Regions from separate parts of the Kribbella sp. NPDC004875 genome, predicted to be linked through region 1. Evidence: riboswitches for the same ligand, from Rfam matches in the RefSeq annotation. Region 1 holds a riboswitch; the other holds the start of a gene.

What was found. Region 1 has a riboswitch for FMN ahead of ribD (bifunctional diaminohydroxyphosphoribosylaminopyrimidine deaminase/5-amino-6-(5-phosphoribosylamino)uracil reductase RibD). Riboswitches for the same ligand answer to the same signal wherever they lie in the genome.
Region 2: another riboswitch for FMN. It lies ahead of ribB (3,4-dihydroxy-2-butanone-4-phosphate synthase); the one in region 1 lies ahead of ribD (bifunctional diaminohydroxyphosphoribosylaminopyrimidine deaminase/5-amino-6-(5-phosphoribosylamino)uracil reductase RibD).

What each region holds. Positions count from the first base shown of each region.
Region 1 is NZ_JBIALI010000005.1:769,642-778,129, reverse strand. Features, by position in the region: gene ACFYRH_RS30220 (NAD(P)-dependent oxidoreductase) at 1-576, opposite strand, end outside; gene ACFYRH_RS30215 (MarR family transcriptional regulator) at 643-1,125, shown strand; gene ACFYRH_RS30210 (helix-turn-helix transcriptional regulator) at 1,116-2,081, opposite strand; gene ACFYRH_RS30205 (hypothetical protein) at 2,144-3,103, shown strand; gene ribH (6,7-dimethyl-8-ribityllumazine synthase) at 3,316-3,786, opposite strand; gene ACFYRH_RS30195 (bifunctional 3,4-dihydroxy-2-butanone-4-phosphate synthase/GTP cyclohydrolase II) at 3,786-5,024, opposite strand; gene pnuC (nicotinamide riboside transporter PnuC) at 5,025-5,699, opposite strand; gene ACFYRH_RS30185 (riboflavin synthase) at 5,696-6,364, opposite strand; gene ribD (bifunctional diaminohydroxyphosphoribosylaminopyrimidine deaminase/5-amino-6-(5-phosphoribosylamino)uracil reductase RibD) at 6,365-7,393, opposite strand; FMN riboswitch at 7,532-7,665, opposite strand; gene ACFYRH_RS30175 (protein kinase) at 7,755-8,488, opposite strand, start outside.
Region 2 is NZ_JBIALI010000001.1:767,064-775,551, reverse strand. Features, by position in the region: gene ACFYRH_RS03600 (nucleoside hydrolase) at 1-420, shown strand, start outside; gene ACFYRH_RS03595 (ABC transporter substrate-binding protein) at 417-1,709, shown strand; gene ACFYRH_RS03590 (carbohydrate ABC transporter permease) at 1,714-2,604, shown strand; gene ACFYRH_RS03585 (carbohydrate ABC transporter permease) at 2,688-3,491, shown strand; gene ACFYRH_RS03580 (sugar phosphate isomerase/epimerase family protein) at 3,526-4,521, shown strand; gene ACFYRH_RS03575 (transketolase) at 4,518-5,396, shown strand; gene ACFYRH_RS03570 (transketolase family protein) at 5,515-6,483, shown strand; gene ribB (3,4-dihydroxy-2-butanone-4-phosphate synthase) at 6,467-7,081, opposite strand; FMN riboswitch at 7,167-7,300, opposite strand; gene ACFYRH_RS03560 (DUF4038 domain-containing protein) at 7,348-8,488, shown strand, end outside.

The sequences.
Region 1 (8,488 bases):
GTGCCCGGCATCCGCCCGCGAGATCGAGTAGCTTCGCGTCACGGTGCCGCCGACAACTGTCCGGTACTTACCGGACAACTGCCCGTTTGTCAGCTTCGGCGGCCGGACAACCGTCCACTCCGTCGCGCTCGCCCGGATCGCCGCCTCCATCACCCGAAGATCGGCGTACACGTCGGCCGCGAACCTGTTGATCGCCGGGTACACGATCCGGCGGTTGACGAAGCTCTCGTCCGCGGGGATCGGCCCGAGTGGCGCGGCGCTGACCGCGACGAAGCGCCGTACCCCGGCCGTTTCCATCGCGGCCAGGATCGACGCCGTACTGCGGGAGGCGACCGGACCGTCCTTGCGACCGCGTGCCCCCACGCCCGAGATCACCGCCGCACTTCCGTCGACCGCCTCGCGCAGCGGCTCGGCGGCGTCCAGACCGGCCACCCGAACCACCTCCAGCGACGGGTGCTCCAACTCGAACTCCGACGACTTCCGCACCACCGCGGTCACCTTGTGACCGGCATCGAGTGCCTGCCGTACGACGTGGCCGCCGATCCCGCCCGTCGCACCGAACACCGTGATCCACATCCCGAACGCCTCCTTGCGCTACCGTGAATCTGATCTGCAACTCATATAGTACGGGAATCATAATATATGGAACAGACACAATCAGGTGACGCACGCCACCGTCGCCGGACCGGCAACGACATCAAAGGCGCGCTCCGCGACCTGCGGATCCAGCTCGCCCTGCTGAATCACCAGATCGGCGGCAAGCTGGCGCTCAAGGACGTCGACCTCGACTGTCTCGACGTCCTGGCCCGCAGCGGCCCGCTCACCCCGAGCGCTCTCGCCCGCCAAGCCGGCCTGCACCCGGCCACGCTGACCGGAATCCTCGACAGACTCGAACGCGGGGGGTGGATCGCGCGGGACCGTGCGCGGGCCGACCGCCGCAGCGTGACGATCCGGGTGCTGCCCGACCGCGGGATGGAGGTGTTCCGGCTGTACCAGCCGATGATCGGCGCGATGGACGACGTACTCGACGGGTACAGCGAGGACGAGCTCGCGCTGATCGCCGACTTCCTCCGCCGCAGCACGGCGGCCGGCGAACGCGCCAACGACGAACTGGGTCAGGAATAGAGCTCGAGCAGGTTTCGGCCGAGATCCTTCAGCTCGGCGCGCAACTCCTGCGGTTCCAGCACTTCGACTGCCGCGCCGAAGCGACTCAGTGCGGCCGCCGCGTTCGCGACCGACTCGATCGGGATCGTCACCACGACAGTCCCGTCCGGCTCCGGCTCCGCCGCGGCGACCGCCTTGACGAGGGCCGGGAACGAGATGTCGTACGTCTTCGCGGCCAAGGCCGCCGAGACGCGGACGACGGCCTCGCCGGTGAAGCGGACCCGGTCGAAACCCGCGAGGTGGTCCTGCCAGAACCGCGCGAGACCGAAGTCCTCGTCGCGTTCGAACACGTCGTCGGTCGGCGTCAGTTCGAGGATGTTGGACACCCGGTACGTGCGCAGTCCGCCGGGCGTGGCGGCGACGACGTACCAGCTGCCGTTCTTGAGGACGAGACCGTACGGCTCGAGGGTGCGGTCGACCTCGCGGGGTTCCTCCCAGCGGCGGTACCGCACCTTGACGCGGCGGTCGTGCAGGACGGCGTCGGCGACGGCGGAGAGGTGTGGTGAGCCCTCGGCGTCCTGGTACCAGGCGGGCAGGTCGAGGTGGAAACGGTTCTTCAGCCGGCCGGCGCGGTCGCGTTGGTCCGGCGCGAGGGCGGCGAGCAGCTTGAGCTCGGCCGCGCTCGTCTCGGCGGTGAGGCCGAGCGCTGCCGCTGCTCCAGGCATTCCGACGAGGAACAGGGCGGCTGCTTCCTGTTCGGTGAGTCCGGTCAGGCGGGTGCGGTACCCCTCGACCAGCCGGTACCCGCCGGCGCGGCCCTGGTCGGCGTACACCGGGACCCCGGCCGCGGCGAGCGCCTCGACGTCGCGGTAGATCGTGCGCAGCGATACCTCGAGCTCGTCGGCGAGCTCACGCGCGGTCAACTGCCGGCGCGTCTGCAGCAACAGCAGGATCGACAACAGGCGGCTCGAACGCATACTCCGAGGTTAGCTCTGATCGCTGCCATGATCTGTCAGGTTTTGCTCGCACGCTGAGCGGTATGACGACTTGGAGCAAGGTGACCGGCGACTTCGACTTCCTGAACGGGTACTTCGACGTCCGGCACCGCACCCTGAAGAAGGCCTTCGCCGACTGCGACGAGTGGCTCGAGTACGACGGCACCACGACGGCGCACACGTACTTCGACGGTCAGATCAGCATCGACGAGATGCGCTTCCCGACGAAAGGCGCGTACGGGCTCTCGCTGCGGGTGTTCGACCCGGAATCCCGGCAGTGGAGCATCTGGTGGGTCAACAGCACCACGATGACGCTGTACCCGCCGGTGCGCGGCGGCTGGTCCGCTGACGGCTCCCGGTGCCGCCTGGTCGGTGAGGACTCGCTGGACGGGGAGCCGATCCTGTGCAGCTACGAGTGGTCGGACATCACCGACACGACGGCGCACTGGGAGCAGGCGTACTCGAACGACGGCGGCGCGACGTGGGAGACCAACTGGATCATGGACTTCACCCGCCGCTCCACTCCCCCGCCGGCGTTGGACGTTCCCAAGATGACGGACGACTTCGACTTCCTCGTCGGACGGTGGTCGTTCCACAACCGCCGTCGGCGCCCTGTCCTCGGGGAGCCGTTCGAGTGGCACGAGTTCGACGCGGAACTCGAGGCGACCACGTACTTCGACGGCGCGATCAGCGTCGACGAGGGCTGGTACCCGACCGAGGGCTTCCGCGGCGCGACCTTCCGCCTCTACGACCCCGAGTCGAAAACCTGGTCCATCCACTGGATCAACAGCCAACGCGGCCACCTGGAAACCCCCGTCATCGGCTCCTTCGACGGAGACACCGGCACCTTCGAAGGCCCCGACGAATGGGACGGCCACCCCATCGACGTCCGCTTCCTCTGGACCCGAGGCGCGAACGAGGCAGCCTGGACCCAATCCTTCTCCACCAACCACGGCCAAACCTGGACCGACAACTGGCAAATGACCCACACCCGCCAGCAGTAACCCACACCCACCCCCGCCCGCTGCGTGACGGTCCGCAGAGAACCTCGGATACCCGACGAGGACTTCGCACAAGCAATTGCCTGTCCACAGTCGTCAGGGCGTATCCGAAGTACCCAGGCGACTGCCAAGCCGCCGCCTCGGGCGGCCGGGAGGCGGCTCGGGTGGCGGCCGGCACTCGGCGGGCGCGGCGGTGTTGCGACAGGTGGGGGCTGCTACGTCAACTGGCGGACGGCTGACAGCGTGGAGAGGGCGGCCTGGGTGGCTTCGTAGCCCTTGTCTTCGCGGCTGTCGGGGAGGCCGGCGCGGTCCAGGGCCTGGGGGTCGTTGTCGCAGGTGAGGACGCCGAAGCCGACGGGGACGCCGGTGGTGACGCCGACCTGCATGAGGCCCTCGGTGGCTGCCTGGCAGACGTACTCGAAGTGTGGGGTGTCGCCGCGGATCACCACGCCCAGCGCGACAACTGCGTCGTACCCCGCCTTCGCCGCATGCAACGAAGCGACGGGGAGCTCGAACGAGCCGGGCACGCGGATGACCGTGTACTCGGCGCCGGAGTCCTTGCACGCCCGTACGGCGCCGGCGAGCAGCCCGTCCGTGACCTTCGGGTGCCACTGCGCCGCGACGATCGCGACCCGGGCGCCCTCGACCTGCGGGACCTCGACGGTGGGTGCTCCACTGCCCGACATCAGCCGGCTCCGTTCTCTTCGGTCAGCAGGCCACCAGGCAGGTGGTGACCCATTCGGTCGCGCTTGGTGCGCAGGTACCGCAAGTTGTGCTCGGTCGGGTCGATCGAGATCCCACGCCGCTCGATGACCTCGATGCCGTAGCCCTGCACCCCCGCCAGCTTGTCGGGGTTGTTGGTCAGCAGCCGGGCCTCCTTGACGCCCAGGTCGGCCAGGATCTGCGCACCGGTCCCGTAGTCGCGGGCATCCGCCGGCAACCCGAGATCGAGGTTCGCGTCGACCGTGTCCCGCCCGGCGTCCTGCAGCTCGTACGCCTGCAGCTTGTGCAGCAGTCCGATCCCGCGACCCTCATGACCGCGCAGGTACACCACCACGCCGCCCTCGGCCGCGACCTGCCGCATCGCCTCGTCGAGCTGCGGTCCGCAGTCACACCGCAGCGAACCGAACACGTCCCCGGTCAGGCACTCGGAGTGCAGCCGCACGAGCGTCGGTCCGTTCCCGATCTCACCGCGCACCAGCGCGAGCTGCTCCGACCCGTCCACCGTGTTGCGGTACCCGTGCGCCACGAAGTCGCCGTACCGCGTCGGCAGTGTCGTCGTCGCGACGCGCTGGATCTGCGACTCGGTCCGCCGCCGGTACCTGATCAGGTCGTCGATCGACACCAGCACCAGCCCGTGCTCGTCGGCGAACGCCCGCAGCTCGAGACCGCGCTTCATGGTCCCGTCGTCGTTCACCATCTCCGAGATCACCGCGGCCGGAGTCAGCCCGGCCATCCGCGCGAGGTCGATCGACGCCTCGGTGTGCCCGGGACGTACCAGTACGCCGCCTTCGCGGCCGCGCAGCGGGAACACGTGCCCCGGCTGCACCAGGTCGTACGGCTCCGAGGCCGAGTCGGCCAGTACCCGGATCGTCCGCGCCCGGTCGGCCGCCGAGATCCCGGTGCTGATCCCGTCCCGCGCATCCACCGAGATCGTGTACGCCGTCCGCATCCGCTCCCGGTTGTGCGGCGTCATCAGCGGGATGCCGAGCCGGTCCAGCTCCGCGCCCTCCATCGGCACGCACACCACACCCGAGCTGTACCGGATCAGGAACGCCAGCAGCTCCGGAGTCGCCTTGGACGCCGCGAAGATCAGGTCGCCCTCGTTCTCGCGGTCCTCGTCGTCGACCACGATCACCGGCCGCCCGGCGCGGATCTCGTCGATCGCGTGCTCGATCGTGTCGAGCTTCAGCACGTCACCCATCTAACCCACCACCACCGGTTCGGGAGTCTGGACCCGCTCGCGGTTCTGGATCTTCCACCACGAGGCGAATCCGAGGACACAGAACAGCCCGTACACGACGTACATCGTCGCCGACGGGTAGAACTTCGCCTGCACCAGCAGGGGTACGCCGACCACGTCGACGGCGATCCAGATCAGCCAGAACTCGACGAAGCCGCGCGCCATCCCGTAGGTCGCCAGGATCGACCCGGTCAGGATCCACGCGTCCCATTGCGGACCCCAGGAGCCGAGTTCGCGCAGGACGAAGTACGCGATCGCGTAGATCACGACCGCGATGCCGGCGAGCTCCAGCCGTTCGCGGGCGGTCGCCCACCGCGGCTGGACGGCCTTGGCCGCGCCGCCGTGGCGGGTCTGGTACCACCGGTACCAGCCGTACAGGCTGACGATCGCGAAGAACACCTGCCGCCCGGCCTGGCCCCACAGGTCCTTGTCCTGCGGGGTGTCGAAGATCCCGCCGACGAAGACCGTGAACAGCAAGACGTTGCCGACGATGCCGACCGGCCACGCGGACACCAGCCGGCGCATGCCGAACAGGGCGCTGGCCAGGCCGAACACGTTGCCGACGATCTCCCGGACCAGCACCGGTGATCCGGCGATCGTCACCTGCGAGGTGAGCAGCCAGTCGATCGGGTTCATCGGTCGCCTCCGTTGTCCCGCACGTTGCCTCCGTTGTCTGCGCCGGTGCCTCCGTTGCCCGGCACGTTGCCTGCGGCAAGCAGTCGTTCGACGTACTTCGCGATCACGTCGACCTCGAGGTTGACGGTGTCACCGACCGCGTTCCGCCCGAGCACGGTCAGCTCCAGCGTGGTCGGGATCAGGCTGACCCCGAACGTCCCGGACGCGTCGTCGACGTCGGTCACGGTCAGCGACACGCCGTCGATGGCGATCGAGCCCTTCTCGGCGACGTACTTGAGCAGGTCCGGCGTCGTCGCGATCCGGACGTCCTCCCAGTGCTCCCCCGGCGTCCGGCTCGCGATCGTGCCGGTGCCGTCGACATGGCCCTGCACGATGTGCCCGCCGAGCCGCGCGTGCGCGGTGACCGCGCGCTCGAGGTTGACGGTCGAGCCCTTGTCGAGGGTGCCCAGGCTGGTCCGCTTGAGCGTCTCGCGCATCACGTCGGCGGTGAACAGCCCGTCGCCGTACTCGACCACTGTCAGGCAGCAGCCGTTGACCGCGATCGAGTCGCCGTGGCCGGCGTCCGCGGTCACCTTCGGCCCACGAATGGTGAGCCTCGCGGCGTCGCCGTCCAGCAGGTCCAGGGACTCGACGGTGCCGAGTTCTTCGATGATGCCGGTGAACATCTACTTTCCTCCCAGAGGAACCAAGGTCAACCGGACGTCGTCGCCCAACCGGGTGACGTCCGCTAGCTTGAACCGCCGCAGGTGGTCGATCGATTCCGCGCCCAGGTCGCCGACCGCGGCGAACCCGGAGCCGAGCACCGCCGGAGCGACGTACGCGACGATCTGGTCGACCAGACCGGCGCGCACGAACGCGGCGGCCAGCGTCGGACCACCTTCGAGCCACAGGTGCCGGATGTGCCGGTCGTCGAGCTGCCGGAGCACCTCGGCCGGATCGTGGGTCGGCAGCAACAACGTCTGCGCGCGGTTGTTGCGGACCCGCGCCGTCTCGGGGATCTCCCGGTCGCCGACGACGACCCGCAACGGCTGCCGGGCCGCGGGTACGTCGTCCTCGTCGCGGACCGTCAGCTCGGGGTCGTCGTCGAGCACGGTCTGGGTGCCGACGGCGATCGCGTCGCACTCGGCCCGGTGCCGGTGTACGTCGGCGCGCGCGATCGGCCCGGTGATCCACTTGCTCGTCCCGTCCGGCGCCGCGGACCGCCCGTCGAGCGTGGTCGCGAACTTCCAGGTGACGAACGGCCGGCCGGCCCGGACGCTGTGCAGCCACACGTGGTTGACCGCTTCGGCCTCGTCCCGCAGGACACCCTCGACGACCTCGATGTTCTTGTTCCGCAGCTTCTCGGCACCACCCGCCGCGGTCCGGTTCGGATCGGGTACGGCGTACACCACCCGCGCGATCCCCGCCTCGATCAAGGCATCCGCACACGGACCGGTCCGGCCGGTGTGGTTACACGGCTCCAGCGTCACGTACGCCGTACCGCCGCGGGCGCGCGCTCCGGCCATCCGCAGCGCCTCCACCTCCGCATGCGGGCCGCCGGCAACGGCGTGGAAGCCCTCGCCGACCGGATGCCCGTCGCGGCCGGTGATCACACAACCGACCACCGGGTTCGGGTGGGTGCTGCCGGTACCTTTCGCGGCCAACTCGACAGCACGCCGCATCCAGGCGACATCAATCGGCGACGCGTTGCTCACTGCTCACTGGTCCCTCGTCGTCACGGACGCACTACCGGGGTCTCGTGACGACCGGCGACCACGCTCCGCCACCCGAGTCTCGCCGTACGCCGCGTGACGCGCGCACCGCCCGACCGGACGTCAGAGCACACCCGCCGACCGCGTGCGCCTCCCATCCGGACTTTCACCGTCGGTCCTGGAATTCCACCAGGTCAGCCGATCGCCGAACTGCAGCGACCGGGTCGCGGACTGTCACCGCCGGCTCGGAATTACACCGACCCCGGAGCACGCGAGTGGGTTCACTCGTGCTTCAAGTATGCCCTCTCCCACAACCCCCACCACGACCCAGGTCACATCGTGGTCGGACCGGCGGGCCTCTGCCTCAGCGGAGCAGGAGCCAACCGGCAGTACCGAGCAGGCCGGCCGCACCGGCGAAACACGTGGCCGCGACGACGACCAACGCCCGCCGCCCCCGGACGGCCGGCGCAGCGACCACTTCGGTCGCAGCCCGCGGTGCACGCGGAGCAACCACCTCCATTGCGGCCCGCGGCGCCGGCGGAGCAACCACCTCCGTTGCGGCCCGCGGTGCCGGCGGAGCAACCGTCTCTGTTGCGGGCCGGCCGGGCGGGAGCGGGGGCAGCTGATCGAAGACCTCGGGTGCGTCGGGGTCGTCGGCCCACGGCGTCGTACCGGCGGCCGGGAGCGCACCGCTGGCCGCGAGCAGGCGCCCGGCCGCGCTCGCGGAGTCGGGCCGACCCGACGGATCGGTCGAGGTCGTCCGGCGGACGAATTCGCCGAGCGGTCCCTCGACCGCCGGCCGGGTGCCGTCCGCGCCCGGCCGTTCACCGGTCAGCAGCTCGACGGCGACAGCGCCGACGGCGTACAGGTCCTGACGCGGGTCTGGGTCCGCTCCGGCGAGCTGCTCGGGCGCGAGATATCCCGGCGTACCGAGAACCGTGCTGTGCCTGGTCATCCGCGGTTCGTCCAGCACCGCCGCGATGCCGAAGTCGGACAGCCGGAGGTGCGGCCACCCCCGGCCCGTCACGTCGAGCAGCAGGTTGGCGGGCTTCACATCGCGGTGGACGACGCCGGCGGCATGAACCGCGGACAACCCGT
Region 2 (8,488 bases), on a different contig from region 1:
CTGTCGAACGACGTCCACGCGGCCAATGTCGTGTTCGGGTCCGGGATCACCGTCTGGCAGGTCCCCAGTGATGTCTACACCAAGGTTTCGGTCGGTTACGCCGAGCTCGAGGAGAAGATCGGCGACGCCGGTCCGCTCGGCAAGTACCTGATCGACCAGTTGATCGAGTGGAACGCGACGTACCACGGCGAGCCCATCGAGTCCCGCTCCCTCGGGGACTCGCCGGCCATCTCCTTGATGCTCTACCCGCACAGCGGCAGTTTCCGGACCCGTCCGGCGCCGCGCTTCGGTGTCGACGGCTGGTATCTGCCCGGCACCGACAACCCCATCCAGGTCTGCGAGCAGGTCGACGTGCGCTTCCTGCTGGAGGACATGTTCGCCAAGATCCGCCGCTTCGCCCGCCAAAGGAGCACGCAATGAGCAACCTCAGCCGCCGGGGATTCCTCGGCCTCACGTCCGCCGCCGCGCTCGGCGCCGGTCTGTCCGCCTGCACCGGCGGTGGTACTTCGACCGGCGGGGGAGCCACTCAGGCGGCGTCGAACAACCTGCGCCTGTTCACCTACGAGGACGACTCGACGATCGGCTTGCTCAAGGCGCAGGTGAAGAAGTTCGACGAGGCCAACGGGACCACCACAACGGTGGACAGCCTGCCGGGGTCCGGTGCCGCGGTGTATCCGGACAAGCTGCGCACCGAGCTGCTCGGTGGCAAGGGTCCGGACGTGTGGCGGATCTGGGGTGGGCAGATCGGCAGCCCGTTCGCGAAGGCGAAGCAGGCGCTCGACCTCTCGCCGTACTACTCCAGGTACGGCTGGGACTCGAAGCTCAGCACGACCGCCATCTCCGGTATGACATTCGACAACGTGAAGTCCGGCGTACCGTTCGTGCAGCTCGGGTTGGGGGCCTGGTACAACAAGTCGCTGTTCGCGAAGGCGGGCGTGAGCGCGCCGCCCACGACGTACGCCGAGCTCGAGGCTGTGAACGACAAACTGGTGGCTGTCGGTGTCACGCCGTGTGGGCTCGGAGGTAAGTACGGCTGGGACATCATGCGGCTGTTCGAGTACCTGCTCGAGCACACCGCCGGGCCGGAGCTGCACGACAAGCTGCTGACCGGTGGCGAGAGCTGGGACCGGCCCGAGGTGGTCGAGGCGTTCACGCTGTTCAAGAAGTGGCAGGACAAGAAGTGGCTGCCGCAGGGCGCTCTCGGTCTGGACCCGTCCGATGTCGAGCCGTGGTACGTGCAGGGCAAGACGGCGTACACGATCGCCGGGCAGTGGACCGAGGCCGGCGCGATCCTGTCGGCGAAGAAGAGCCCGTCGGGCTTCGGTAACTTCGAGCTGCCGACCGACAAGACCCCCGCGCGGCACTCGGGCTTCGTCGAGGGGTACATGATCAACGCCAAGACCGGCAACGCCGACAAGGCGGCCGCGCTGATCGACTTCATCGTGCAGCCCGCGAGCCAGAAGGCGATGAACATCACCGCCTCGACCGCGAAGGGCGCCGAGCCGGACCCGAAGTCGCTGCCGTTGTCGGCCGAGTGGTCGCAGAAGTACGGCGGCAACCCGTTCTACACGATCCAGGACCAGGCGTTCCCGAAGAAGCAGGCCGACCAGTACTTCAGCGTGCAGAGCGACCTGCTGCAGGGCAAGGTCGCCCCGGACGCGGCCGCGAAGAAGATGCAGGAGATCATCTCCGCCTGGGCGAAGAGCTGAGCGCATGGCCGGCACAGTCGCAATCAAACGTGGTGGCCGCTGGTCACCCTGGCTCTTCGCGATCCCGGCGCTGGCGGTGTACGTCGCGTTCCTGGTGTACCCGGCGGTGTCGTCACTGTGGTTCAGCCTGACCAACTGGGACGGCCTGAGCGCGACGTACAAGTTCGTCGGGCTGGACAACTACTTCAAGCTGCCCAGCGACCCGGTCGTGGTGACCGCGGTCCGGAACAACCTGATCTGGACCGTCGTCACGATCGCCGTCCCGACCGTGATCGGCCTGCTGCTGGCGATCGCGCTGAACGGAAAGGTGCACGGCAAACCGATCCTCCGCCTGGTCTTCTACACGCCCGCCGTCCTGCCGCTGGTGTCCATCGCGAGTATCTGGGGCTGGCTCTACAACCCGCAGTACGGCGCGATCAACTCGTTCCTGCGGATGATCGGGCTCGATGGGCTGGCGCAGGCATGGCTCGGGCAGGACTCGACCGCGCTGTGGGCCGTGATGGTACCGGCGATCTGGCTGCGGACCGGGTTCCCGATGCTGCTCTACCTGGCCGCCCTCCAGGGCATCCCGCAGGAGCTCTACGAAGCCGCGACCGTGGACGGTGCGACCAAGTGGCAGCAGTTCTGGCACGTGACGATGCCGAGCCTGCGGCCCGCGCACTACATCGTGCTCGCGCTGTCCCTGATCGACTCGTTCAAGGTCTTCGACCTGATCTACGCGATGACGTACGGCGGTCCGGGTACGTCGACGCAGGTGATGGGGACCTGGATGTACTTCAACGTCTTCCAGTACTACCAGGCCGGCTACGGCACCGCGATCGCCGTGGTGATCACGCTGGTGGCCATCGCTGTCGGCATCCCGTACGTCCGCTCCCAGACGCGGGAGGCCTCATGACCCTCACAGCCCAAGCGCCAGTCGAGCTGCCTGTGGAAACCCTCAACTCCACCAGTTCCGGGCCAAAAGGACGTCGAGGCCTGGTGACAACACTCGTGCTGGCAGTCATAGCCCTCTTCTGGATCTCACCACTTGCCCTCCTGGTCATCACCGCGGTACGCCCCCTGTCCGACTTCATCGGCAACGGCCCGCTCTCCTGGCCCGCGGACTTCACCTGGAAGAACTTCTCCGACGCGTGGGACATCGGCAACTTCGCCACGACGTACCGCAACAGTGCCGTGCTGGCGGTCATCAAGGTGCCGCTCGGTGTGCTGGTCTCGGCGATGCTCGGGTTCGCGCTGGCCAAGCTGCGGATGAAGTTCCGCCGGACGGTGATGTTCTCGGTGTTCCTCGGGCTGACCATCCCGATCTACATCACGATCGTCCCGGTCTTCATCATGATGCGCTCGGCCGGTGCGACCGACAGCATCTTCGGGCTGATCGGGCCGTACCTGGCGTTCGGCATCCCGTTCGAGGTGCTGGTGCTGCAGTCGTTCTTCCGGCAGATCCCGGACGAGATCATCGAGGCCGCCAAGGTGGACGGTGCCGGCGACTGGCGGGTGTTCTTCACGATCATCCTGCCGCTGTCGGTGCCCGCCCTGGTCACGGTGGCGATCCTGGACGCGGTCGCGACCTGGAACGAGTTCCTGTTCGCGCTGATCCTGCTGAACTCCGACGCGCACAAGACCATCCCGGTGGGACTGCTGAACTTCCAGGGCCAGTTCGCGAACAACAACACCGGCCTCGCGGCAGGCATCCTGATCGCGGTGGTGCCGATCCTCATTGCCTACACCCTGCTTCAGCGCTGGATCGTCGGCGGGCTGACCGCCGGCTCTCTCAAGGGCTGATCCTCACCGCCCCACACCAAGGAGATAGGAAACCATGACTGACCTACCGGTCTTCGGCGCGGGAATCTGGCACTTCGCGACGTACAAGGACCGCTACGCCACCGACGGGTACGGCGAGCCCGTCGGCCTGCTCGAGCAGATCGACCGCGCCGGCGCGGTCGGCGACCTCTCGGTCGTCGACCTGAACTGGCCGTTCGCCGGGTACGACGGGACGCTCGACGAGGTGAAGGCCGCGCTGCAGCGGAACAACCTGAAGGCGATCGCGATCACACCGGAGATCTACACCCGCGACTTCGTCAAGGGTTCGCTCACCAACCCGGACCCGGCCAAGCGCAAGCAGGCGCTGGAACTGTTGCACCAGGCAACCGAGCTGGCCAAGGACCTGGGCTGCTCGTACGTCAAGCTGTGGCCGGGACAGGACGGCTGGGACTACCCGTTCCAGGTCGACTACCACGACATCTGGAACCTGGCGCTGGACGGACTCAAGGAGCTGGTGTCCGCGCATCCGGACATCAACTTCGTGATCGAGTACAAGCCGCGCGAGCCGCGGGTCAAGATCATCTTCCCGAACGTCGCCCGGACCCTGCTCGGGATCGAGAAGATCGGCCTGCCGAACCTGGGCATCCTGCTCGACTTCGGGCATTCGCTGTACGGCCAGGAGACGCCCGCCGACGCGGCGCAGCTGGCGATCGACTACGGCCGGCTGTTCGCGATCGACGTGAACGACAACCTGCGCGGCTGGGACGACGACATGGTGGTCGGGTCGGTGCACCTGGTCGAGACGTTCGAGTTCTTCCACACGCTGCGGAAGAACAACTGGGAAGGTGTCTGGCAGCTGGACCAGTTCCCGTTCCGCGAGGACAGCGTGCAGGCCGCGAAGCAGGCGATCACCTTCCTGAAGGCGGTGCACCACGCACTCGACGTACTGGACGAGGACGCGCTCGCGGCCGCGCAGGCGTCGCACGACGCCCTCGCCGCGCAGAAGCTGGTGCAGAAGGTGCTTCTGAGTTCGATGGCGGAGATCGTATGACGCTGACGGCCGAGCACGCGACGCTGCCCGTCCTCGGACGGCTGCCGGTGCACAGCAGCCGCGCCGAGCAGGTCGCGCACGTCGCCGAGGCGGCCAAGCAGATTCGGATCCAGGATCTGAAGCTGGTGCACCACGCCGGCGCCGGGCACATCGGTGGTGACTTCTCCGCGATCGACATCCTGGCGACCCTGTACGGCGCGGTGCTCGACATCACGCCGGAGACGGTGAACGACCCCGAGCGGGACCGGTTCATCCTCAGCAAGGGGCATGTTGCCGGAGCGCTGTACACCACGCTGGCCGCCTTCGGGTTCCTGCCGGTCGAGGAGCTCGCCACGTTCCTCAAACCGCTGTCCGCGCTGAACGGGCACCCGAACCGCAACAAGGTCGCGGGCGTCGAGGCGAACACCGGTCCGCTCGGTCACGGGCTGCCGGTCGCGGTCGGGCACGCTCTGTCCGCCAAGCTCGACGTCTCGCTGCGCCGTACCTATGTGCTCGTCGGGGACGGTGAGCTGCAGGAGGGTTCGAACTGGGAGGCGATGATGGCGGCCTCGCAGTACCAGCTGGACCGGCTGACGGTGATCGTCGACCGGAACCGGCTGCAGCAGGGCGCGACCACCAAGGAGACCAACGATCTCGACCCGCTGCCGGAGAAGGCGGCCGCGTTCGGGTTCGCGGTCGTCGAGGTGAACGGTCACGACCACGGCGAACTGCTCGACGTGCTGTCGGCCGTACCGTTCCGGCCCGGCAAGCCGACGTTCGTGATCGCGCACACGCACAAGGGCCACCCGATCTCGTTCATGAGCAACAACGTCGCGTGGCACCACCGGGTGCCGGACGCGTCCGAGTACCAGCAAGCCCTGAAGGAGCTGGCATGACAGTGCTCTTGGCCGGGCCTTCGGCGCCGGCGTGGTCATGGGGCTGTGACTCCCGGCCTTCCCTCGTCACTCCAGTCGCTTCGCTCCCTCCGTTCCTCAGTCCAGGCCGGGAGGCCCCATGACCCTCGTGCACACTCCGTCAATCGCCGACCAGCCGCGGTACGACTGCCGGGACGCGTACGTCGAGACGCTGGCCGAGCTCGCGGAGGCCGATCACCGGATCGTTGGTGTAGTCAACGACTCGGTCGGGTCGAGCAAGTTGAACAGCTTCCGGAAGGCGTTCCCGGACCGGCTGATCAACGTCGGGATCGCCGAGCAGGACATGGTCGGCGTCGCGTCCGGGCTGGCCAACGGCGGCCGGATCCCGTTCGTGTCGGCGGCGTCCTGCTTCCTCACCGGCCGGGCGCTCGAGCAGATCAAGGCCGACGTCGCGTACTCGAACACCAACGTGAAGCTCTGCGGCATGAGCCCGGGTGTCGCGTACGGCGAACTCGGGCCGACGCACCACTCGATCGAGGACATCGCCTGGCTGCGGGCGATCGCGGGAATCCGGATCATCGTGCCGGCCGACCCGATCGAGACCGCGGCGGCGCTGCGCTGGGCGGCCGCGACGGACGGACCGGTGTTCATCCGGGTCAGCCGGATGAGCGTGCCGAAGGTCTACTCCGACGACTACGAGTTCCACCTCGGCAAGGCGATCACGGTCCGCGAGGGCGCCGACGTGACCGTGATCAGCAACGGGACGGTCCTGTGGCGCGCCCTCGCCGCCGCCGAACGGCTCGCCGCGGAAGGGATCTCGGCGCGCGTGCTGTCGATGCCGACGGTGCAGCCGCTCGACACCGACGCCGTGGTCGCGGCCGCGCGGGAGACCGCCGGCATCGTGACCGCGGAGGAGGCGGTGCGCGGCGGCGGTCTCGGCGGTGCGGTCGCCGAGACCGTCGTACAGCACCATCCGGCCCGGGTGTCGATCCTCGGTATTCCCGAGTTCGCGCCCACGGGGTCGGCCGGATACCTGCTGGACCGCTACGGACTGTCCCCCGAGGGCATCGCCGACGCTGCCCGCGAGCTCGTCAGCTCAGGTAGCTGACGAGGTCCGCGATCGAGATCATCGCGAAGCCATGAGCGTCGGCGAACGTGCGCAGGTCCGCACCGGTCATCAGCGTGCCGTCGTCGTTCATCAGCTCGCCGATCACGCCGACCGGCGGCAGTCCGGCCAGCCGGACGAGTTCGACAGTGGCCTCGGTGTGACCGGGCCGCTGCCGGACTCCACCGTCGACGGCGCGCAGCGGCAGGATGTGACCGGGCCGGATCAGGTCCGTGGGCCGGGCCGAGGGATCGGCCAGCACCCGGACGGTCCGCGCCCGGTCCGCGGCGGAGATGCCGGTCCCGACGCCGGTCGCCGCGTCCACCGAGACGGTGTACGCCGTCCGCAGGCTGTCCTGGTTGTCGGGGACCATCAGCGGCAGCCGCAGCTGGTCCAGGACCTCCGGTGCGGCCGGCGCGCAGACGTACCCGCTGGTGTGGCGGACGAGCAGGGCCATCAGTTCGGGGGTGGCGAGGCTCGCGGCGAAGGTCAGGTCGCCTTCGTTCTCGCGGTCCTCGTCGTCGACGACCACGACGGGACGTCCGGTCGCGATCTCGGCGACGGCGCGTCGGATGGTGTCCAGGCTGGTGATGGTGTTCACGATCGTTGTCCTCTCGGCTGTGAAATCACCAGCACTCCGGGGCAACGACAAACCTCACGCGCCTGTTTCCAGGGGCGTGCGGTTGCCACGTGCGTCTTCCCATCCGGACTTTCACCGTCGGTCCTGGAGTTCCACCAGGTCAACCGCTTCTTCTTGCGAAGTCACGGGTCGCGGACTGTCACCGCCGGCTCGGAATTTCACCGACCCCAGAGCACGTGTGTTCTTCTCCATCTCAGCTTAACGGCAACCAGCGACCCGGGAGTGTCATGTCCATCTCATCCGTCTGGCGGGAGATCGAGCTGTCCGCGACGACCGACTGGGTCGAGTTCACCCACGAGAGCGGTCTCGTGCTGCGGCGCCCGACGTTCGCCGATGGTGGCGAGGACTCGAAGGTCCGCTTCGCCGCGCCACTACCCGGCCGGTGGACCTGGCCGGGTGGTGAGCTGCAGGTCGCGGACGGTCCGGCTGACGAATCCAACCCCTTCTACCGGCACGGGTTCTGGCGGATGTCACCCGGCCGCCGCAGCCTGGTGCACGCGGACGGCACACCCGCGGTGCTGGTGGCCGACACCGCCTGGGCGCTGCCGTGGCGTGCCACGCCCGACCAGGTGCGTGAGTACGCCGCCGACCGTCAGGCCAAGGGCTTCAACGCGGTCCTGCTGATGTCGGTGCAGCCCGACATGCGCGCCGTCGGTCCCCGCGACCGGACGCAGGACGAGGGCTTCGGCGTGGCCTTCGAGGACCTGCCGGACGGCCACCTCAACCAGATGAACATCGAGTACTTCCGGTACCTCGACGTACTGCTCCGGATCCTCGTCGACCACGGCATCGTCCCGGTTCTCCAGCCGGTCTTCCACGGCTTCGGCTGGAAGGGCCTGGACGTGGCCGGCACGGTTGTCCCTCCCGACGAGTACGCCGCCTACTGCCGCTACCTCGTCGCGCGGTACGGCGCTCAGCCCGCGATCTACCTGGTCGGAGCCGACGGCACGGGCACCGAGCCACAGATCGCAGCGGGTGGAGCGGAGGTCCAGGCGGCGGACTGCTACGAGCAGCCGACGGGCATCCACTACCGGCCGCACATCCGGCCGGCGGCTCACCAGGACGCGGACTGGCTCGACTTCCAGTGGTGCCAGACCGGGCACACCGGCGAGCACGTGCCCGAGCGGGTCGCGGACATGTGGCGCAACCAGCCCGTGAAGGCGGTCGCGAACGGCGAACCGACGTACGAGCACACCGGCCGGACCGGGGTGGCGGAGGGCTGGTGGCAGGGGCACGAGGCGTGGAGCAACCTGTGCGCGGGCGGGACGATGGGGGTCGTCTACGGCGCGGGCAGTCTGTGGCAGTGGCGCCTGCACGCGGATGAGCCGGGGCACTCGGAGTTCTTCCTCGCGCCGGGCGCGGGCTGGC